3 regions of the Virgibacillus salidurans genome follow, and region 1 is predicted to be linked to each of the others. Evidence: riboswitches for the same ligand, from Rfam matches in the RefSeq annotation. Region 1 holds a riboswitch; each other region holds the start of a gene.

Region 1 (7,626 bases):
AGAAAGGAGATCGAAATAAAATGAAACATTATCTTGAAAAACTGATCAATCAGGAAAATCTAACGATAGAGGAAATGAAGGATGCAACCAATTATTGTTTCACAGATACAGTCACCGATTCTGAAATTGCTTCCTTTTTAACTGCCTTACAAATAAAAGGAGAAACGGCGGATGAAGTTGCTGGAATTGTGGATGTTATTCGTTCCAATTCTTCTTTTAACGCGACGCATATACCAAACGCGATGGATAACTGTGGCACTGGCGGCGATAAGTCCTACAGTTTCAATATCAGTACAACATCCGCATTTGTCATAGCCGGTGCTGGTATACCAGTAGCAAAACACGGCAATCGCAGTATCTCCAGTAAAACCGGAAGTGCAGATGTGCTGGAACATTTGGGTGTTTCCTTGTCCTTTGCAAATGATCATGTGGAAGAAATGCTGCATGAAAATAAGATAGCATTTTTATTTGCTCCACATGTTCATGAGGCACTGAAGCCTTTTTCAAAGGTTCGCAGGGATCTTGGTCTTCCAACTATTTTTAATGCAATCGGCCCCCTAACGAATCCGGTGTTTTTGGATTCCCAGTTACTAGGTGTTTATCACCCGGATATGGTACAGATGCTGGCCAAAAGCTTGCATAAATTAGGCAGACGCCGGGCTGTTGTTGTTAATGGTGCAGGATCGATGGATGAGGCATCACTTGCAGGCGAAAATAAACTTGCACTTCTTGATCAGGGAGAAATAACAACCTTCACACTAAGCCCGGAAGAAGTTGATTTGCCAACATATCCAAATGATCAAATCCGTGGTGGGGATGCGAAAGATAATGCAACCATTTTACGAAACGTATTAAACGGTGAAAAAGGGGCTTATTATGATACGGTTCTTTTAAATGCAGGTTTGGGACTATATGCCAATGGAGGCGCAGAAACGATTAAAGCAGGAATAGACCGGGCAAAAGAAAGTGTTGATTCAGGAGCTGCCATGGAAAGGCTCCAACATCTAATCGAATATAGTAGAAAAATTCCAAGCGAGGTGTTATAAGTGACTATTTTAGATAAAATTTTAACAGAAAAGAAAAAAGAAGTCTCCATGCTTGTTGATCAAACGTTTGATCAATTTCAAAAACAAGAGATAATAACATTCAAAGAAAAAGTAGCCGCATCAGACACGATGAACGTGATCTCAGAAATAAAACGTTCCTCCCCTTCTAAAGGAGAGATTGATATGGCTGTCAACCCAGTAGGGCAAGCAAAAAAATACGAAGCATCAGGTGCAGCAGCTATTTCTATATTGACGGATAAAACCTTTTTCAATGGTTCAATGGAAGACTTACGCGCGATTCGGGAAGCAGTAGATTTACCGATATTATGTAAGGATTTCATGATTGACCCGGTCCAAATTGATCAAGCCAAAGCTGCTGGTGCAAATATTATTTTATTAATTGTTGCAGCTTTGGCTGACGAGGATTTTAAAAAGCTTTACCATTATGCACGGGAATTGGATTTAGAGGTGCTTTGTGAAGTGCATAATGAAGAAGAAATGGAACGGGCACTTGAGCTGGATCCGGAGATTATCGGAATAAATAATCGTGATTTAAAAACATTTGATGTTGATCTAATGACAACTAATAATTTAGCATCCATGGTGACAAATCCGAATACAATCCTTGTCAGTGAAAGTGGTATTAAAACACAACAAGACGTGATACGCGTCAAAGAAGCTGGTGCTGAGGCTATTTTGGTTGGTGAGACATTAATGCGCTCGGGTAATTTATTAGAAACTTTTCAGGAGCTGCAGATACCAATCCAAGAAGAAAGGGCGAGATAACAATGCTGGTTAAAATTTGCGGGATTAAAACTAGTGATGCAGCCCACGCCGCAGCAGATGCCGGCGCTGATTTGATAGGATTTGTTTTTGCTCCAAGCAAACGACAAATTACACCGGAGGATGCTGCTGCAATCGCTGATACGCTCCCCCTTCAATTCAGAAGGTCGGCGTCTTTGTCAATGAAACGGTAGATAACATGGCGAAAATTGCAGCACTTGTTGGGTTAGATTTCATTCAGCTTCACGGAGATGAGCCATCTACGGCTGCTGAGCAACTTCCATGTAAAATAATTAAAGCATTTCCAGCAGAACCTGATAACTTTTCCCAATTCGTCACGTTTCCTTGTGACTATTATCTAATCGATAGTCCTTTCGGGAAAAACCGCGGTGGGAACGGTACTGCTTTTGATTGGAATATAATGCACAATCTACCCGTAGATCGGAAAAAAGTTATTTTAGCCGGCGGACTCACACCGGACAATATTCAAGAAGCAATCCAGTTCGTTAATCCGACTGGTGTTGATGTTTCTAGCGGTGTTGAAAGGAATGGCGAAAAGGACACAGAGAAAATCAAGCAATTTATTGAATATGCAAAAGACGCGCGAAAGGATGAGACAATTGACAACATACACAATGCCTAATGGACATGGGAAATATGGTGATTTTGGCGGACGATTTGTTCCGGAACTCTTAATGCCAGCAGTAATCGAGTTGGAAAAAGCATATAAAGAAGCAATGAATGATCCTGATTTCATAAATGAACTCAACTACTACTTAAAACAATATGTAGGCAGAGAAACTCCACTTTACTACGCGGAAAAACTATCAAAAAAACTGGGTGGGCCTGAAATTTATTTAAAACGTGAGGACCTGAACCATACAGGAGCACATAAAATTAATAACACAATCGGCCAAGCCCTTTTAACCAAGCGAATGGGTAAGAGAAAAGTGGTCGCTGAAACAGGCGCAGGTCAGCACGGGGTAGCAACCGCAACCGTATGCGCCCTCCTAGATCTCGAATGTGTTGTATTTATGGGTGAAGAAGATATTCACCGCCAGAAACTGAATGTTTTTCGAATGGAATTATTAGGTGCAGAGGTTAAAAGCGTCTCTCACGGAAGTGGAACGTTAAAAGATGCAGTCAACGAAGCCCTGCGCTATTGGGTCAGTAATGTGAATGACACCCACTATATTATTGGTTCCGTTGTCGGGCCACATCCTTTTCCAAAAATCGTTCGTGACTTTCAATCTGTGATCGGTGAGGAAACGAGAAAGCAAGCACTTGAGGCTACAGAAAACTCACCTGATGCGGTTGTTGCTTGTGTTGGCGGCGGCAGTAATGCAATAGGGATGTTTTATCCATTTATCGAGGATCAGAATGTAAAATTATTTGGCGTGGAAGCTGGAGGTGCCGGTCTGGAAACTGGTAATCATGCCGCTACATTATCAAATGGAAATACAGGCATCTTGCATGGCACATTGAGTCATTTACTACAGGATAGCGACGGGCAAATCAAAGAGGCTTTCTCCATCTCCGCTGGCCTGGATTACCCGGGGGTTGGCCCTGAACATAGCCATTTGCATAAAACAGAGCGTGTTCAATACGTATCCATTACAGATGAAGAAGCGCTTGATGCTTTTCAGTATTTATCGAAAACAGAAGGCATTATCCCTGCACTGGAAAGCGCGCATGCTGTGTCTTATGCCATGAAGCTCGCTAAAGAAATGGATAAAGATCAAACACTGGTCATTTGTCTATCCGGTCGCGGTGATAAGGATGTTGAACAGGTAAAAGACAGATTGGAGGAAAAGTAAGATGGGGAAATCGAAAATAGATCAGGCCTTACAAGAAAAACAAGCTGCTAATGAAAATATATTTGTCCCTTACATTATGGCTGGTGACGGTGGACTGGATATTTTAGAAGAACGGATTACATTTTTACAGGAATGCGGTGCGGCAGCCATTGAACTCGGCATCCCATTTTCTGATCCGGTTGCAGACGGGCCGACCATTCAGGATGCAGGTATTCGTGCATTGGACAACGGCACAACACTCACTTCCATACTGAAGAAATTACAAGATTTTAAGGAAAAACGTTCGGTTCCAATTATTTTAATGACATATGTGAATCCGATATTTACGTATGGCCGGGAAAAATTTGCTGCTGACTGTATGGATTCCGGCGTTGACGGTGTTATCATCCCAGACTTACCGATGGAAGAGGAAGCGATTTTAACGGAAGTCTTACAGGAAAACGCGATTGCTTTTATCCGGCTTGCAGCGATGACAAGTCCGAAAGAGCGTTTAGTCGAACTGGCAAAACGGTCTGAAGGGTTTTTATACGCTGTTTCTGTCACAGGGACTACCGGGGCACGCACAGAACATGACGCTGAGGTCAAAGACTACTTGCAGATGCTTAAAGGGAATAGCTCTGTACCAGTACTGGCAGGGTTCGGCGTTTCCAACACAGAACAAGCACAGAACCTGAGCTCCTATTGTGATGGCGTGATTGTGGGGAGCAGGATTGTTAGCTTGTTGCATGACGGGGAAGCGGATGAAGTTAAAAAGTTGATTCATGGTAGTTTGTAAAACAAGAAGTTACAAAAGTTGATTTGAAACAAATAAAATGCGCCAATCACTTATTGGTTTATGATATGTGATTGGCGCATTTTATGAATGACCCTACGTGAAAATAATTGTAGAATTCTCACGTTATTTCCCGGGAAATGACGAATAATAATTCTGCTTTCATATTGATTATTTCCCACGCCTTCTTTTCGCTTCATCATATTCCTCTTGCGTTATTTCACCGTTTTCCAACCGTTTCTCCATCACTTCAAGTGAATCATCTGGAGGTGTTTTGCCTTTATTCACCCTGAAACGACTAAGGATAACGATAATAACGATTAAAACGATAATCGACAAAATGATACGTATAATAGATTCTGTTGCCATTTTTATCACCTCTATATAATACAATTACCATTTCAACGCATTTTTAAGCATATTTCCATTTTTCAATGAAAAATCCCCTTCAAAATGAATGTTCATACATTTGTCTTAACTTCTCCACAGAAAATGCATATTTATTATCTATAATCAATATTGTAAATGTATTTAAATTCTATATTTTGGGGGTATGTTTATGAAAAAATTACTTACAACATTATTTTTAGTTCTAATTCTCGTACTTGCGGCATGCGGTGGGGATGGCAGCAGTGAGCCTGCCAACGGTGACAGGATCATCAGGTGAATCAGCTGCCAATGAAGTAAACATTACTGCAACGAACTTTGACCTGGGCGAAGGATACACAGTACCAGCTGGTGCAGAAGTTACATTGACACTCACCAATGAAGAAGGAATGCACGGAATTTCCATTGATGAATTCGATATGCATCTTGAGGGTGAAGGTGAAACAACATTCATACCCGAAGAACCCGGAGAATACACAATCTATTGTAACATCCCATGTGGCGAAGGCCATGATGACATGACAACGACCCTAGTCGTAGAATAATAGCATAGTTAAAAGAGCTGTTCATAGGGAATAGCTCTTTTTTGTTTGTGGAGAAAAGTTCTACACGTTTAACGGCTTCTTCATAGAATTAAGGATTTTTTAATCCATTTATACCCGACGCCCCAAACTGTTTTTAGATGTTGGTCAATTGGAAAGCCGGTATTCCTTCCTCCTAGAGCTTGTTTGTATGTATAATCATAAAGCTTTAAATACAACGCTAGTAAATCCAGCATCCGCTGTTCATCATCTGCTAAAAGGACTTTATTCAATAGGCCCACCTCTTACTAACTTCATACTTGCACTACCTACTATCATTATAGCCCAGAAAATTGGCAAATTTGAGCAACAACATCCCATTCGACAAATTCCGGGGCGTGACAGGCACCAGCACTGTATGTTAAAATAAACACAGAAAATTTCATAATAACATGGGCACTAGGGGAGCTAAACATGGCTGAGAAGAACTGTATGGTTCTGACCCTTTATACTCGAACTGGGTAATACCAGCGTGGGGAAGTGCAGTCGACGTGAGTATTTCATTTTTTAATAATAAATCATTCAAGCAGACTGCATTCCCCTCAGGGGATGCAGTCTTTTTTTCTAGTTCCTCTTTGCCAATAAAAGAAGGAGGAGTTTCATATGACAGATCAATATTGTGACGATAGTAACATTGCTGGAGTTAGCTTTTCGATCCATCCGATGAGTGATAATTTTATTAATATTATCACAGAGGCATTAAATGAAGTGGATACCTCAAAGGTTTGGATGAAGACAGATGACGTGACAACCACAGTTCGTGGAAAACTTCCCCACGTATTTGATGTGACAAAAGCGATCTTCATACATGCTGCAAAAACCGGGGAGCATGTTGCATTCCAAGCTACCTATTCACTGGGATGTCCAGGGGATTCTTCAGGCAATGCTTATATGGCAGAAGACAAGGAACCTCTCAACAGCGCTCAGATAAAAGATATTAAACAGCCCGTGGCAGCAAAATTTTCACTTTATCCATTAGGTGGTGGAAATTATATGGACACGATTTATGAACAGATTGAGGCAATGAAGAAGCATGTTACTGTTTCACCAGCCCATTATTCGACTCGCCTGGACGGGGAATCCGTTGCAATATTTAATGGTTTGGAACACGTTTTTCAAGCAACTGTTAATGCTAGTTCGAGCCACACTGTTATGACCGTTTCCATCTCAGCCAATAGCCCATCCCAGAAATAAAAATACCAGCCACTTACTGAACTCATTTCAATAAGTGGCTGACTATTAGTCCAACACAATACTTAGGAACATTTTTCCGATATTTAGCATGGCACGCTCATCTACATTAAATCTTGGATGATGATGCGGGAATGTCGCGTTCAGTTCGGGATTTCCACCGCCTACCGTAAAATACACACCCGGTATTTCTTTTTGGTAGAATGAGAAGTCCTCACTCCCAGTCATCGGATCCAATCGATTCAGATTCTCCTCACCAAAGAGGGCCGCGGCTTTATCCTGCACATGCTTCGCCTCGAGAGGATCATTCCAAATCGATGGACAATCTTTCACATAATCATATTCCACTTCTGCTCCAGCTGCTTCACATGTAGATTTTACAATTCGCTCCATTGACTCCTCAATTATAGTCCGTGCTCCTTCATCAAAGGTGCGAACTGTTCCTTTAATCGAAGAATAATCGGGAATCACATTTGTCGCGTCCCCACTGACAAACGAGCCAACTGTTACTGCTGCAGCACTTTGTGGGCTCACTCTCCGGCTGATAATTTGTTGTAAGTTTACAACCAGCTGGCTTCCTGTTACTAACGGGTCTATCGTATCACTTGGTTCAGAACCATGTCCGCCCTTACCATGAATTTTTATAAAAAAGTCATCTTGCGCGGAGGAATTATACCCCTCTTTCACCTTAACTGTGCCAAATTCTTCTGTTGCCATAACATGCGCACCATAAATAACATCAACATCATCCAGACAGCCGTCCTCGATCATTAGCTTAGCTCCACCAGGGGTCGCCTCCTCGCCAAATTGATGAACAAATACGACTGTTCCCGGGATTTCATCTTTTATTTCACTTAAGACTTTCGCAACACCAAGCAACGTTGCGGTATGCACATCATGTCCACATGCATGCATGACTCCAGGGACACGCGACTTGTAATCCACCACATTTTCTTCTTGAATCGGCAATGCATCAAAGTCTGCACGTAAGGCAATCGTTCTTCCGGGTTTCCCACCTTTAAGTGTGCCAACTACACCTCTTCCACCTA
Region 2 (7,626 bases), 250 kb from region 1:
TTTGCATCAGCTTGTACAGGCGAGGGTGCGAATGTTTATGTGCAAAAAACTAACATAGTGCTTACATTAATGCGGGGGCACTATGTTCCATAATGGAAAAAATAACTAAATATTTGCTGCTTGTTTCTCTTCCGAAAGCCACGTTTCAAACGTATAGGCCATTTCCCAGAAGGCGAGTTCATATTCTTTGGCCATCACAAACTGAGCTTTAATTTTTTCTTTTTCCACCTCGCTCGCTTTAGCTACCAGATCATCCAGCAAGTCAATCATCTCACAGGTAGATTCTTGGAACCAATTACTTGCATACATCTGAATCCAATTGTCGTAAATTCCTACTCCAGGTTTAGCATCCCGATTTTCCAAGCCAATATCGGCATATAGCCAGTAGCATGGAAGCATCGACGCAACGATTTGCGCCAGGCTGCCGGACAATGCAGTTCGATACAGATGGGATGTATACGCATAGGCTGTTGGTGTTGGCTTAAAATTACTTAAATCGTCATCGGTAATATTTAGAATTCGGGCGTGTTCCTTATGAACGGTAAGCTCTGCTTCAGCGGTATTTTGTGCTTTTCCAGCTAATAATGCAGCCTGACTAAAATCATCCGCATGTGCGGCGGCAAATGCATGGACTTTTCCATAATGCTTCAAGTAATAGATATCCTGCATAATATAATTTTTAAATGTTTCCAGTGGTAAATCGCCTTTGATAATACCCTGGACAAATGGATGATTCATGCTGTACGCCCAACTTTGTTTAGTTGCAGTTTTCAAGGATTCCGAAAATCGCATTGCTATGTCCTCCTTAAATTTAATGAAAAAAACGTCTACTTAGTATCCTACTTCCACTGCAGCATTCACCATGTACATCAAATCATTTTTATCTTGCTGATCTTCAAGGAAAATGCCGCTTGTCGTTGCCATACCGCCTGTTATAACCTCAACCGAGACACGGCCATATGGAACCATACTCTTAATTTTGTCGTGTTCTAATTGATCCAAATCTTGAGGAATCGCTAGTTTTATATTTATCTTCATATTATTTATGCGCCATCAGGCAGCATACTGCGAATACCGAGCATTGAATTATAATGAATAGCGTCCTTTACAGCACGACACGCTGCCACATTGACATCTTGTCCATGTACATCGAGACCAGTACCGGTTTCTATAAAAAGAATTTTTTCCATAATGAAATTCCTCCATTAACTATAATAATTGTTATGTCCTTGCGTTAGCCAGCTGTTCCATCGGGTGACAGAAATCATTCTGTAAGTCGATCAATACGAGGCAGTTTTCTTATCAAGCAATGACTCCTGCATCATTTACACAACTCCTTCACATCGTTGTATACTTATTGTTCCAGGTGTTGATGAGCAGCAATGGTGTCCTCGTTCAAAAAATATAACTGATCCAAAAAAGTCGGAATAAATGAACCTGGTCCTGTCGCTGTTTTCATGGCTAATTCCGCTGCAATTCCATACCCCGTTACTGCTTCAATGCTTGCTTCGTAAATATCTTCTCCAGCTACACCGGCAAATGCACCGATAACAGAGGTGAGCAAGCAGCCACTGGTCGTGATGTTTTGTAGCATGACGTGTCCATTTTTACAAAGGGAAGTTCTTTTTCCATCTGTGACGATATCCGTTTGGCCGGTCGCAATAACGACCGTTTCATACTTTCGCGCCACTTTTTCAGCAATGGAAGGATCATTTTCTTCAAGAGAACTATCCGGACTCGTTGTCTTTTCCAATGATTCGCCTAAAACCGCAATTTCACCGGCATTGGCACAAATAGCAGCTATTTTAATCTCGGACAGAATTTCATGAATCACAGTTGTACGAAAATCAGTCGCACCAATTGCTATGGGGTCTAAAAAAACCGGTACTCCCGCTTCATTTGCAGCTCTTCCTGCTACCATCATTGCTTCTGCCCGGGCTTTGCTTAAAGTTCCTAAATTTAATATAACAGCATCCGCCTTCCTTGCCATTTCGTCTGCTTCTTCTGGCATGTTGGAAATCGAAGGAGAGGTGCCCACAGCTATCAATCCATTTGCTATAAAATTGGAACCTACTTCGCTCATAATATTATAGATCAGCGGTGATTTTTTTCTTGTTTTCATCAGGTATTGCATGATAAGACCCCTTTCTTTTAAAATTGAATAAGAAAACTTAATTATGGGAAGAATTGCTCCTACTGACCACTCGTTAAACCAAAATTGAGAATTCCTGCTCCTCCTGTTAGATACGTTCCGGTAATCGTTAATGCATCGTATTTTTGTCATTTTATCAATCCTTTTCCATGACATGCGAGGGAAGCGATTAAAATAATGTTTCTTAAATGTGATGTTTGCTTATTTTTTTAACTCTTGCAACAATCATCCACCCTATTAATGAACCTGTTATACTACTAACCAAAAATGACGGCATGAAAAAAAGGGCTCCAACTGAACTTCCCATTAGCAGCTTAGCAAAAGGAACGGAAAATAATGAGGAAATGACCCCGGTCCCAATGATTTCTCCAATAACTGCCCACCTGTATTTGCGAAATTTGTTATAAAGATACCCTGAAAGGAAGGCACCGATCATTCCCCCAGGAAAAGCCAATACCGAACTAGTGCCAGTCAAAACACGGAGCAGCCCAATCATAAATGCAACACTTACAGCTGGCTTTGTTCCAAGTATAACAGCTGCCATAACATTGACGGTATGTTGAACTGGATACGCCATCAGTAGACGTGCTGGAAACCAAATAGAGCCAATTGTTCCAATAGCCACAAAAATGGCCATCATGGTCAACATTCGTGTTCGATTCATATATCGTGTTTCCCCTTTTCAAGAAAATGATTAGCTCTTCATATTAATTGTTCTTATTTGTCTCGCAGACCCAATCATTTAGGAAACAGCTAAAAAATAAAGAGCCAAGTCTATAAATAAGACCTGGCTCGAATAATCGATTTTATTTCTTCGACTACTTCCCTCCGCTGGTATTAACCAGATCAGGTCTGTAAGAGTCGGAAAGCTCCACGCTTTCCTCTCAGCCCGCATTTTGGGCACCTCTAGTAGTTACTTTTTATTAACTTATTATTCTCATCCTAACACAAGAAAGGGGTCTGTCAAGTATTTACGGGAACCATTGTTGTTGGAGAACCTCGAGTCTCCTCGGAACAGAGCACCTCCTCCTTAATGACTTGATCCACTGGCTTTATAACCCGTATTCGCCTTCACCTTCACCTCCGCATAGCGTCTCAGATCTTTTTCTTTAGAAAGAATCGTCCCAAGATAACCGCCCAAGAAGCCTATTGGAACGGAAACGAGTGCAGGATTATCCAGCGGGAAGATAGGCTCCCCGGTAAATAATGCCGCTCCCTCGACTGGTGAAAACACACTCGGACTGATAGACACCAGTACCAACGCTGAAATCAATCCGCTTAGCATCGCGGTAACGGCACCTGACGTGTTGAACCGTTTCCAGTAAACCGTGTACAGGATTACCGGCAAATTGGCACTTGCCGCAATACAGAAGGCAAGTGAAACAAGGAACGCCACATTAAGATATTGGGCAAACAGCGCGAGAACAATGGCCAGCACCGATACGATCAGGGAAGCCGTACGAGCTGCAACTACCTGCTCTTTTTCCGACGCTTTTCCTTTTTTGATTATTTGCCCATAAAAGTCATGGGCCAATGCCGAGGCTCCTGAGAGCACAAGGCCCGCGACCACAGCCAGAATCGTGGCAAATGCGACCGCTGATATGAAAGCAAACAGGAGATCTCCGCCAATTGCTTGTGCCAGTAACGGTGCTGCCATATTTCCTGCCGGGTTGGCCTGAAGAATCGCACTTTCCCCGACAAACGCCGCTGCACCAAACCCTAAAAATAAGGTCAATATATAAAAGGCTCCGATCACCCATGTTGCCGTAATGACCGAGCTTCTTGCTGTTTTAGCATCCCTTACCGTGAAAAAGCGCATGAGAATATGCGGTAATCCAGCAGTACCAAGCACAAGTGCCAGCATCAGGGAGATCGTCCCCAGCGAGTCGGTATACTGCAGCCCCGGCTCCAAATAAGCCGCACCATGACTGGTGGCCGTTTTCATATCAGTAAACATTTGTCCAATATTAAAGTTGAACCTGAGCAGAACGAGAAACGACATGATAACCATACCAGCCATTAGAAGCACAGCTTTCACAATCTGCACCCAGCTTGTCGCTGTCATCCCACCAAACAGTACATAAACTGTCATCATGACACCAACAATCAGAACGGCCAGCCAATAATCAATCCCGAATAAAAGCTGAATCAAGGCACCTGCGCCAACGAGCTGGGCGATCATGTAAAACGTGCTGATCGTCACCGTGCTAAATGCAGCTGCTCCCCTCACCTTTCTCGCATCAAAGCGAGAATTGATCATATCTGCAAGCGTGTATTTACCCAGATTCCTTAACGGCTCGGCAACCAGAAACATGACGACCAGGTAGGCAATCAGGAATCCGATCGAGTAAAAGAAGCCGTCAAAACCATAAAGCGCAATTGCCCCGGCAATCCCCAAAAAGGAAGCAGCCGATAAGTAATCTCCCGCAATGGCTAGCCCGTTTTGCATCCCGGTCAGACCGCCGCCTGCGGTATAGAAATCACCGGCTGTCTGGGTCTGTTTCGCAGCAAAATAGGTAATCACTAGCGTCAGAAGGACAATAGCAAGAAAGAGAATAATAACTGTCGGGCTCATTTATCATTACCTCCTTTCTGTATTTTTTCGATGATTTTATCCGCCTGTTTGTCAAACGTATTCGCCTTCTTCACATAAACCATACACAACACCCATGTCATCACAAACTGGGCAAAGGCAAACAGCCACACCCAGGAAATATCTCCGATCGCCGGTGTGTTCAGAAAGGTCGTATACGTTGTCAAAATCGGCAGCAAGAAGTAAAAGATCAGGAAAAAAATCGTCCATGGAACAATAAATTTTTTCTTGTCTTTCATAAATTTTTTAAACGATGGGCTATTAGCAACCTTTACGTAATCAACTTCTTTCTCTTTCTGCTGCTGATATTCTTTTTCTAAAGCCATGTGTATCCTCCTTGTTTTGTCATTGAATATATGCCGAAGCTGAATATTCACATTATTGTCAGCCTGTAATTGAATTTTGCTGCATATACCCTCCTTCAATTTGAAAGCGCTTGCTAAAAGTATAAAGAAGAAGAAAAACGCTGTGGGAAAATCCGTTTCAATGGTAGAAATCCTTGCACGAATGGTCGCCATACCGTTATCAATTGCCGAAAATATTAAATAATTGCTTTCTCGCTGCGCGGCTTACTGGTATCGTAGTCTGGTTTTTGTCCTTCAAAGTCACATTGCTTGTGCCATTAAACCATGGAGTAATTTCCTGCACATGATCCAAATTCACCAGATAGCTCCGGTGTGTCCGGAAAAAGGAGTGCCCTTTTAGTTTGTGTTCCAACTCCTGCAGGGTCATTTTACTTGTAATCACCTGATTCTCTGTATGTATTTCCAGCATTCGTTTAAAAGGGGCAGCATAATAAATCGATTCCGGTGCCACCACCATCATCCGCTCGTCATCATCAATCAGCAGTTTTCCCGGTGTCGGTGTCGTCTGTTGCTGGTAAGCAGCTACTTCTTTTTTGGATCTCAATTGCTCAAGTTTATTGCGTGCCCGCTGCATTGCTGTTTGAAAGCGCTCCGCATCATACGGCTTCAATATATAGTCGACCGCTTCGATTTCAAAGGCTGTCACCGCATATTCCTCGTAAGCGGTGGTGAATATAAACAGCGGTGGGGCCAGGTAAGCAAGCTCGGTAATCTTTTTCGCTGCCTCCACCCCATGCATCCCCGGCATATGAACATCTAAAAATACCACCTCCGGTTCATGCTCCACGTATAATTCGATTAACTGCTCTCCTGTCACTGCACTTGGACAGGCAATCACATCCGGTTCGTCTTTCAGTAAATACGTCAGTTCCTCCCTTGCCAGCTCCTCATCCTCACAGACCATGACATGAATACTCATTGCAATACCTTCTCCCTTTTTTCTGCTTTGTAGAAAAAATAAAAAACTAAATTGTAACTTCTTGTCAGCAGAGGACTCGATCAACTCCAGCACCAACGGCTAGTATGCTTCCGTTTTTGTTTCAATCTGAAAACTCACTTCACTACCACCCTCCGGCAGATTTCTTGCCACGAGACGCGCATCTTCCCCAAGCAGGCTGATCAGACGCTGGTTAACATTGTATAAACCTGTTCCACTGTTTTTCTTTTCCATCCGTACTACCTGGCCGGCCTCTCTAACAATATCCTCCGGAAAACCAATACCATTATCGCGAACGCTGACATGGACATGACCGGCAACTTTCACGATGCGGACCTCAATTTCCCCGCCTTCCGTAACCGTAGCCAATCCGTGCTGCACACTGTTTTCAACGAGCGGCTGAATGGTCGATGGCGGAATGGAAAGCTCCGCCAACTCCTCTGGCTGCACAAATTGAATATCCAGCCGGCTGGAAAAACGCCGCTGAACAATATCGATATACGCCTGCACGTGCTGGCATTCCTTATCCATGGAAATCAGCTGTTCAGAGACCAATTTAATATTAAATCGCATAAAATGAGCCAGTTTCACCGTAATATGGCGCGCTTCCGCAGGATCTTTGCGGACAAGTGCCGCAATCATGTGAAGCGTATTAAACAGAAAATGCGGATTGATTTGCGCCTGCAGATTACGAAGCTCAGCATCACGGCTGTACAGCTCTAGCCGCTCTCCTTTTATCGTTTGAAGCTGATTGGAAATAAGTTGACCCAACCCTCTTGCCAGCATCAATTCCACCGGACGAATATGCTGGGATTTCTTAAAATATAGCTTAATCAGTCCTGTCGCTTCATTTCCTTCCATAATCGGGATAATGATCGCCGCCTCTAATGGACATTTTTCCTGTTCGCACTCTATATCCTCTCGGGAATGGGCGATGAGCATTTGCCCCTCAGCAATCGCCCGCTTGGATAAATCGGTGGTGATTTGGTTACCCACCAAATGATGGTCATGCCCCAATCCGCGGTGTGCCATGATTTCTTTCTCGGTTGTTACACTAACTGCTGCCAATTTCAGCCGCTCATACAAAAGATCAGCAATCCCATTTGCCCGCTCAGCAATCGATTCGTTTTTTAAATAGGGAATGGCTTCCTCAGCCAGCGCCAATGCCTGTCTCGCCGCCTGTGCTGCCTCATTTTCCTGCTCCCTGAGAACAATCCCAATCATGGCGGTAAATATCGCTATGGCAATACTGTTGGAAAGCACCACAGGCAAACCGATCGTGTTGACCACCGCGATCATATCCATAGTAGTTGTATCAAAAATCAGCAGCAAATGTATCAGCAAAATTGGTGGAAAAACTCCGATGAACAAAGCCTTCATCGGTGAAATCACCCTTTCCCGGGAAAAGAACCGGGCAGTATACCCTGCCAAAAGCCCAGTCAGCGGGTTGACCAAACTGTTGGCCAAAAAGCCGACCCCGCCGAGCATAAACAGATGCGCACCAGCAATGACCCCTGCTCCGGCACCAACCAGCGGACCGCCCAAAAGCCCAGCAATCACAATCGCGACAAGGCTGGAG
Region 3 (7,626 bases), 1.0 Mb from region 1:
AATTTAGCTGCAATTAATGATGGAACATGGGAAGAACTGCTGACCCAGCCGGAGCTAGTGGAACTTTCTTTTATATTAAATGAAAGTAGAGAACAAGCGAAAAAGCAATTATCTGTAAAAGAAGAAGTATTAATGAATGATTTGGCGGTTGACGGCTATCATGCGTGGAATCAGATGTATGGAACAATAGTCGGAAATATGAGTGTTGAGATTGAAGAGGATGGGGAGGTTAAATCTTATTCTGTCGGACAGGCTTCCAATAAATTAAGCAACCCGGCAAGATCTGTACGTAAACATGTATCCGAACAATTGGATAAAGCGTGGAGCAGTCAGGCTGATTTATTTGCCCAGACACTGAATCATTTGGCTGGGTTCCGTCTACAGAAATATAAACACCGTAACTGGGAAAGTGTGTTAAAAGAACCATTAGCCATTAACCGAATGAAGAAAGAAACTCTTGATACGATGTGGACTGCTATCACAAACAACAAAAGTCATTTTGTTGATTATCTAAAGAAGAAAGCGGAACTATTAGGATTAGAAAAATTAAGTATGTACGATGTTGGAGCACCTTTGACAGATTCAGTTAAACAATCGAGTTATACAGAAGGGGCAGAATTTATTATTGACCATTTTCGTGAATTCAGCCCGAAGATGGCCGATTTCGCACAAATGGCATTTGACAAACGGTGGATTGAAGCAGAAGACCGGCCAGGAAAGCGCCCGGGAGGATTTTGTACAAGTTTTCCGGACAGTGAACAAACACGGATTTTCATGACGTATTCCGGTACTCCGTCCAATATCGCGACTTTGGCCCATGAACTTGGACATGCGTATCATCAACATGTTATGAATGATGTTAATGGATTAAATCAAGGATATGCGATGAATGTTGCTGAAACTGCTTCAACATTTGCAGAAATGATTGTAGCTGATGCATCTGTTAAAAATGCAAAAAATAGTGACGAGAAAAAGGCGTTGTTGGAAGATAAAATTAAACGGAGTGTGGCATTTTTCATGAATATCCATGCACGGTTTATTTTCGAAAATCGCTATTATGAAGAACGTAAACAGGGGATGGTCTCTGTTAACCGATTAAATGAGTTAATGGTTGGGGCTCAGAAAGAAGCATACAATGATGCAGTTACAGACTATGATCCAAACTTTTGGGCTTCGAAATTACATTTCCATATTACAGGAGTACCGTTTTATAATTTCCCTTATACGTTTGGTTATTTATTCAGCCTTGGTATCTATGCGCATGCGAAGGAAAAAGGCGGCAGCTTTGAAGATGATTATATCGCATTATTGTGTGATACAGGCAGCATGAACGTGGAAGATTTGGCAGAAAAACATCTGAATGTAGATTTAACGAAACCGGATTTCTGGGAGAATGCTATTCAATTATGTATCAATGATGTAGAAGAATTTATGGAACTATAACTAAAAAGCTGAGTATCCATTGTCATAGTCTGATAGATAAGGTACAATGATGATAACAAAGAAAGTGAATGAAAAGCCTACAGGGGGAGCCATTTGGCTGAGAGTGAACGATTTTGTTCTTACCCTTCGAACCTGTTAGTTAGTACTAGCGTAGGGATGGTGGTTTTTTGATGGAATAAAAAGTAATGTGAGCAGATTCCTCCATCAGGAAGTCTTCCCCTTGGCATTGCTTTTTTTGTGTGATTTGAAATTGCTTTAAAAAGGGGAGGTAGTAACGTTTGAGTTCCAACAAGATATTATTTCTAATTGAGGTCGCGATTTTCACGTCACTCGCATTGCTTCTGGATATTATCCCGGGCCTATCCTTTAAAATATGGGCGATGGGTGGCTCCATTTCATTTGCGATGATACCAATTTTTATTGTCGCATTCCGCTGGGGACTAAAAGGAGGACTCGTGTCCGGGTTTTTATGGGGATCTTGCAGGTTGCTGTAGGTACAGCTTACATCCTGCACCCGCTGCAAGGGCTGATTGAATACGGGCTTGCCTTTACGGTCCTTGGCTTTGCAGGTGTTTTTGCCAGTCAAGTTCAGCAAGCGGTTAAAGATGGTAGAACAAAAGCTTATCTTTCTTATATCACGTTAGGCGTGCTCTTGGCATCAAGTCTACGTTTTATCGCACATTATTTTGCCGGTATTGTGTTCTTTGAGTCTGCGATTGAGGGGCAGCCTGTCTGGATCTATTCACTCGTTTACAATATATCCTACATGCTTCCTTCATTTATATTGTGTACCGCAATTGTGTTCTTTCTATTCCATAAGCAGCCAAAGACATTACTAAAGGCGGCATAAAAATATTGATTATTCGCTCGCGTTAAGGTAACCTCCAAGTTAGAGGTTACCTTTATATATAAAGGTGGAGATAAATGATGCATGAATTAATTGGTCCGTGCCAAACATGCGGGAAAAATGTATATTGTGAAGACGGATTTTTTGCTGGGGTACATGAAGATGGGCAACTTTTATGCGAAGACTGTGTTCCGCAAAATGAAAATTAAAAGGACAACCGCAAACTGGGTTGTCCTATCTATCTTAAAATAGGTAGCTACCTACATTCTCATTGTTGGTTACGATCAAGAAAATCTTGCCTTCGTCCATTTCTTCTTCATGGTTTTCTGCTTCTGCTTGGGTGAAGCCCATTTCTTCAAGTTTTGTTCTTAATTCATCGCCTTTACTGTTGAACATATTTCCAACTGCTTCCTTGAAGTCCATTTCGCTTAAACCAATTGTATTTGCATCAGCACCGCCTGCAACGCGATCTGTTCTATCATCATCATGTGATAGAATATAAACATCATCTTTATCTATGCCTTTATCTTTTAATATACTTACATCTGTTTTTAAGTGTTCATCATTGAAATATCCTTTAATGAATGGTTTCATATTTAACTCCTCCTTCGCTTTATATAATTAACATTCCCATCTATCATTTAACTAAAACATGTTAAGCTCCCTTTTGTTTGTCGCGCTTTTCTTCTTCCATGCATAGGCTATAGAACTATTCATCATGGGAGGAAGCGTATATGGAGCTGACTATTGCTCACTGGTTGTATGGTTTATTTACACTTGCGATTATAGGAACAATGATTTTTCGAAGAGGTGTTGTACTCCCTTCACTGTTAGGGACATTTGTAATTGCTTGGGTATACAAAGGAAGTATCATTGAAGGATTTACAGCCATTTTTAATGCGAATCTTGTAGCCGCTCAGGAGCTTTTCAGCATATTTTTAATCATTACTTTTATGTTGGCGCTTCTGCATTCCTTACGTGATCTTGGTGCAGACCGGAAAATGATTCAGCCCATCCAGAAGATGATGATTAATGGGCATGTTTCTTATTTTGTTCTTGTTGGCGTGACGTATGTTATTTCGCTTTTCTTCTGGCCGACACCCGCTGTTCCTTTAATTTGCGCTTTACTTGTTCCTGCTGCAGTAAGGGCAGGGTTGCCTGTAATGACAGCTGCAGTTGCGATTGCTATTTCCGGTCAGGGAATGGCTCTTTCCTCTGATTATATTGTGCAAGTAGCACCTAGTCTATCAGCTACTTCTGCTGGCATTGACACTGCTTTGGTTGCCGATAAAGCGTTAGTGCTATCTTTAATAGCTGGGGGACTGCGATCCTTTTGGCATATTTTCTCTATCGAAAATCAATCCGTTCCAAAGAGGATAAATTAAATGACATTGATCTTGAGAAATTACAGTCGACAACAGCATCAACAAATAAACCACAGTCCTTGCATTTAACGATGTGGAGTAAGTTATTTGCTGTTCTGGTCCCATTAGTTCTCGTGGGCGTTGTGGTTTACATGGTTTACGAAAAGCTTATATCCGGCAGAATGAGTGGACTTGAAGGTGGCGATGGAGCAGCTTTTATTGGTGGAGTTGCTGTAATTCTATTGTTATTATCCACTGTCGCTTTTGGACGTGAGCATGCATTGGATTATATCTCGAACCATATCACAGATGGATTTGTATTTGCTTTTAAAGCAATGGGTCCGGTTATTCCAATTGCAGGTTTTTTCTTCCTGGGAAGTGCGGATTTTTCCGGAAGTATTTTGGGCCTAGATGAAAATCCTCCGGCATTGCTGTTTGATCTTGTACAATCTACACAAGCATTTCTACCTGAAAGTGCCCTACTCGCTGCTTTTAGTGTATTGATCATTGGAATAATTACTGGTCTTGATGGCTCAGGATTCTCCGGATTGCCGCTCACCGGTGCCCTGGCTGCCTCACTCGAAACAAGTTCAATTGATGCTGCTACACTTGCAGCTATAGGGCAAATGGGATCGATATGGACTGGTGGAGGAACGCTTGTCGCATGGTCGTCACTCATTGCAATTGCCGGATTTTGCGGTGTTTCTGTGATGGCTCTTGTTCGTAAAAACTTTTTCCCGGTTATTCTCGGCTTATTCCTGTCAACAATTCTTGCTGTAATTATTTTTTAACGAACTACGCGCGCCTAAACCGCCTACATTGGTTTGGGCTTTTACTTTTGTTACAATTTGGTTAAAATGTACTACGTTGGAAATAATAAGAATTGACTTTACGAGGAGGACTTTACATGGCAGATATATCGGGGACAAAAACAATTGTCGAAGCGTCATTAAACGCATTATTGGATGATGAAACATTCCTACCGGATTTACATAGTGCAACAAGGGAAAAAGCTTTTAGTTCACTCGTTTCTATTTTGTCCACCCCAAATCATGTGCATAAATCTTTTTTGAGAGTGCCTTTGGAAAACGGAAAAGTTGTGCGAATTCCGGCTTTTCGGGTGCAGCATAATAATATTATGGGCCCGTATAAAGGTGGGATTCGTTTTCATGAAGCTATAAATGAAGATGAAGTAGTTGAATTATCATCGCTTATGACATTAAAAAGTGCTTTGCATGATATTCCTTTTGGTGGTGGGAAAGGCGGAGTTGTTATTAATCCCAGAGATTATGAAACGAAGGAACTTCATTTAATTAGTAAAAAGTATGTGCAATATTTCAGTGATATTCTTGGACCGGAAAAGGACATCCCTGCACCTGACGTTGGAACCAGCGCGCGTGAGATGGACTGGATGATGGGAGAATATAAGAGCATTCGCCCTGGCATGAAATACCGCAGTAGCTTTACAGGCAAGAGTGTTGTAAATGGGGGATCCTTAGGAAGAAGAGAAGCAACCGGAAAGGGCGTTTACTTTACGTTCCGTTATCTGATGCATGATTTTTTGAATGCGCAACATCAATGGTTAAAAGAGCGGGACAATATTTTTGTGAAAACGGCACTGGATCATGAAGGGAGATCTTTAACGCTAGCCATTCAAGGATTCGGTAATGTGGGTTCCGTTGTAGCACTGGAGGCTTATAAATCACCCCATTTAAATAATAAAGTTGTGTCTGTAAGTGATAAGAATGTGACCCTTTATAATTCGGATGGGATCGATATCCCTGAATTGCTGAAATTTACTACTCGTAATAATAATGAACTGCCTGTCAGTGAAAAAGAACTTAAAGATGTAGATATAAAGGCTGACATCATGGATCGTGATGATATATTGACCCTGAATGTTGATGTGTTATTTTTAGCAGCATTGGGACATCAGGTTCATAAAGAAAATATGGAGGGCATAAAGGCAAGAGTTATTGTAGAAGGTGCCAATGCTCCGCTTACGACAGAGGCTGATGACTTTTTAAGTGATCAGGGAGTTATTATCATACCGGATATTCTAGCGAATGCCGGTGGGGTAATCGTATCTTATCTTGAATGGCTGCAAGGGAGAGATACACAATTTTTATCAGAGGAAGAGGTGTATGAACGCCTTCATGATAAAATGCAGGAGACGCTTGATGTGGTACTTCCGCAGTATTTCGGGGACGCGTTTCCATTACGGAAAAATTGTTATATCCATGCAGTAATGAAATTATCAACGGTGCTTTTTCGGCAGGGAAAATTATACTAAGGATTGACAGAGCTGTTTCTACATAGAGATGGCTCTTTTTTCTTAAATAAAAGTTCTAAATAGTTTACAATTATATCATAATTAAATAAAATGAAAGTTGTACTACATAGAAACAAATAAACATAGCGTTAATTAGGATAAGTCTGAATTAGAAATGAATTGTACAGAAAAAAGTCAGATGATTCCTAAAAAACATGGGGGAGGTTAGAAAAATGCCAGGAATTTTAGTTGCGCTAATAGGTATTATTGTATTAGCCCTAGGATATCGTTATTATTCAAAGTTTGTGGCAGAAAAGATTTACCGCCTGGATCCTGATTATGTTACACCAGCGCATAGGTACAAAGACGGTGTGGATTTCGTGCCAACAAATAAATTTGTGTTATGGGGGCATCATTTCACATCGGTTGCAGGCGCAGCGCCAATAATGGGTCCAGCTGTCGCTTTATATTGGGGATGGCTTCCTGCATTTATATGGGTTATCCTTGGTACTGTTTTTGCTGCAGGGGTACATGATTTTGGTACACTGGTTGTCTCCGTTCGGAATAAAGGGCAATCGATCGGAACACTCGCAAACCGATTAATTGGCCAGCGGGCGAAGATTCTATTTTTATTTATTATCTTAATTTTATTATTAATGGTTAATGCCGTATTTACATGGGTGATTGCAAATTTATTTATTCAGTATCCTTCTAGTGTATTGCCGGTATTTATTCAAATACCGATTGCAATTTGGATCGGATATGCTGTCTACAAAGGCAATAGAAAGATGTTGGGGCCTTCCATAATTGGGCTTGTAGTTATGTATGCGACAGCTATCATAACAAGTAGAGTTGATTTCCTGCAAATTGATCTGGTTGGATACTTCGGTGGAGAGGGAAGTACGGGTTTATTCGGCTTAGGAGCTGTGTCGTCCGCATTTCTAATTTGGATTATTATATTAATGGGTTATGTATATTTTGCATCAACTTTACCTGTTTGGAAATTGCTGCAACCAAGGGACTTTATTAATTCGCATCAGCTTGTTGTGGGACTCGCTATTCTATATTTAGGTTTGCTTTTCTTAAATCCGGAAATGACTGCACCTGTGACAAATTCGAATCCTGATACGTCCTGGTTTCCGCTTCTATTTATCACGATAGCATGTGGAGCTATTTCTGGTTTTCACGGACTGGTTTCATCCGGAACTTCATCCAAACAGCTGAATAAGGAGACGGATGCGCGTTTTGTTGGTTACTTCGGTGCAGTCGGTGAAGGGATATTAGCGTTAATTTCGATTATTGCTGCCGGCACCTTTTTTGCAAATTCGGATGCATTTTTTGCCACTTATGGCAGCTTTACAGAAGCGAATGGCGCGGGTCTTGATGTGTTTGTAGTGGGTGCTGCTAATCTTGCTTCAGGTATAGCAATCCCGCCTGATATTGCTACAACAATTGTATCTATTATTGTTGTAAGCTTTGCTGCTACATCTCTAGATACTTCTGTACGATTGTTACGCTATATTATTGGTGAATTAGGTATTGAGTATAAAGTACCTGCATTATCCAAAAAACATGTGGCTACATCTGTAGCTGTTGTTTCAAGTGCGGCATTAGTACTGCTTCCTCAAGGTCCAAATGGCTTTGGTTCAGGTGGCTATCTAATCTGGCCTTTATTTGGAACATCGAATCAATTGCTCGCG

Evidence for each region. A riboswitch is a leader RNA that binds a small molecule or an ion and turns the genes downstream of it on or off. The one in region 1 is predicted to bind thiamine pyrophosphate.
Region 2: another riboswitch for thiamine pyrophosphate. It lies ahead of thiW (energy coupling factor transporter S component ThiW); the one in region 1 lies ahead of KFZ58_RS02725 (YkoF family thiamine/hydroxymethylpyrimidine-binding protein).
Region 3: another riboswitch for thiamine pyrophosphate. It lies ahead of thiT (energy-coupled thiamine transporter ThiT); the one in region 1 lies ahead of KFZ58_RS02725 (YkoF family thiamine/hydroxymethylpyrimidine-binding protein).

What each region holds. Positions count from the first base shown of each region.
Region 1 is NZ_CP074373.1:492,358-499,983, reverse strand. It holds gene KFZ58_RS02770 (anthranilate synthase component II) at 1-24, shown strand, start outside; gene trpD (anthranilate phosphoribosyltransferase) at 21-1,046, shown strand; gene trpC (indole-3-glycerol phosphate synthase TrpC) at 1,047-1,832, shown strand; gene KFZ58_RS02755 (phosphoribosylanthranilate isomerase) at 2,029-2,472, shown strand; gene trpB (tryptophan synthase subunit beta) at 2,450-3,646, shown strand; gene trpA (tryptophan synthase subunit alpha) at 3,648-4,421, shown strand; gene KFZ58_RS02740 (SHOCT domain-containing protein) at 4,590-4,787, opposite strand; gene KFZ58_RS02735 (cupredoxin domain-containing protein) at 5,051-5,350, shown strand; gene KFZ58_RS02730 (hypothetical protein) at 5,431-5,619, opposite strand; TPP riboswitch at 5,778-5,882, shown strand; gene KFZ58_RS02725 (YkoF family thiamine/hydroxymethylpyrimidine-binding protein) at 5,990-6,580, shown strand; gene KFZ58_RS02720 (M20 metallopeptidase family protein) at 6,626-7,626, opposite strand, start outside.
Region 2 is NZ_CP074373.1:238,493-246,118, reverse strand. It holds gene tenA (thiaminase II) at 106-792, opposite strand; partial or broken gene KFZ58_RS01370 (Lin0512 family protein) at 832-1,190, opposite strand; gene thiM (hydroxyethylthiazole kinase) at 1,355-2,134, opposite strand; gene thiW (energy coupling factor transporter S component ThiW) at 2,337-2,816, opposite strand; TPP riboswitch at 2,959-3,070, opposite strand; gene KFZ58_RS01355 (solute symporter family protein) at 3,183-4,727, opposite strand; gene KFZ58_RS01350 (DUF485 domain-containing protein) at 4,724-5,071, opposite strand; gene KFZ58_RS01345 (LytR/AlgR family response regulator transcription factor) at 5,271-6,029, opposite strand; gene KFZ58_RS01340 (LytS/YhcK type 5TM receptor domain-containing protein) at 6,129-7,626, opposite strand, start outside.
Region 3 is NZ_CP074373.1:1,530,307-1,537,932, forward strand. It holds partial or broken gene KFZ58_RS07895 (M3 family oligoendopeptidase) at 1-1,443, shown strand, start outside; TPP riboswitch at 1,516-1,617, shown strand; partial or broken gene thiT (energy-coupled thiamine transporter ThiT) at 1,722-2,293, shown strand; gene KFZ58_RS19165 (hypothetical protein) at 2,368-2,499, shown strand; gene KFZ58_RS07905 (YflT domain-containing protein) at 2,534-2,884, opposite strand; partial or broken gene KFZ58_RS07910 (hypothetical protein) at 3,025-4,445, shown strand; gene KFZ58_RS07915 (Glu/Leu/Phe/Val family dehydrogenase) at 4,562-5,947, shown strand; gene KFZ58_RS07920 (carbon starvation CstA family protein) at 6,160-7,626, shown strand, end outside.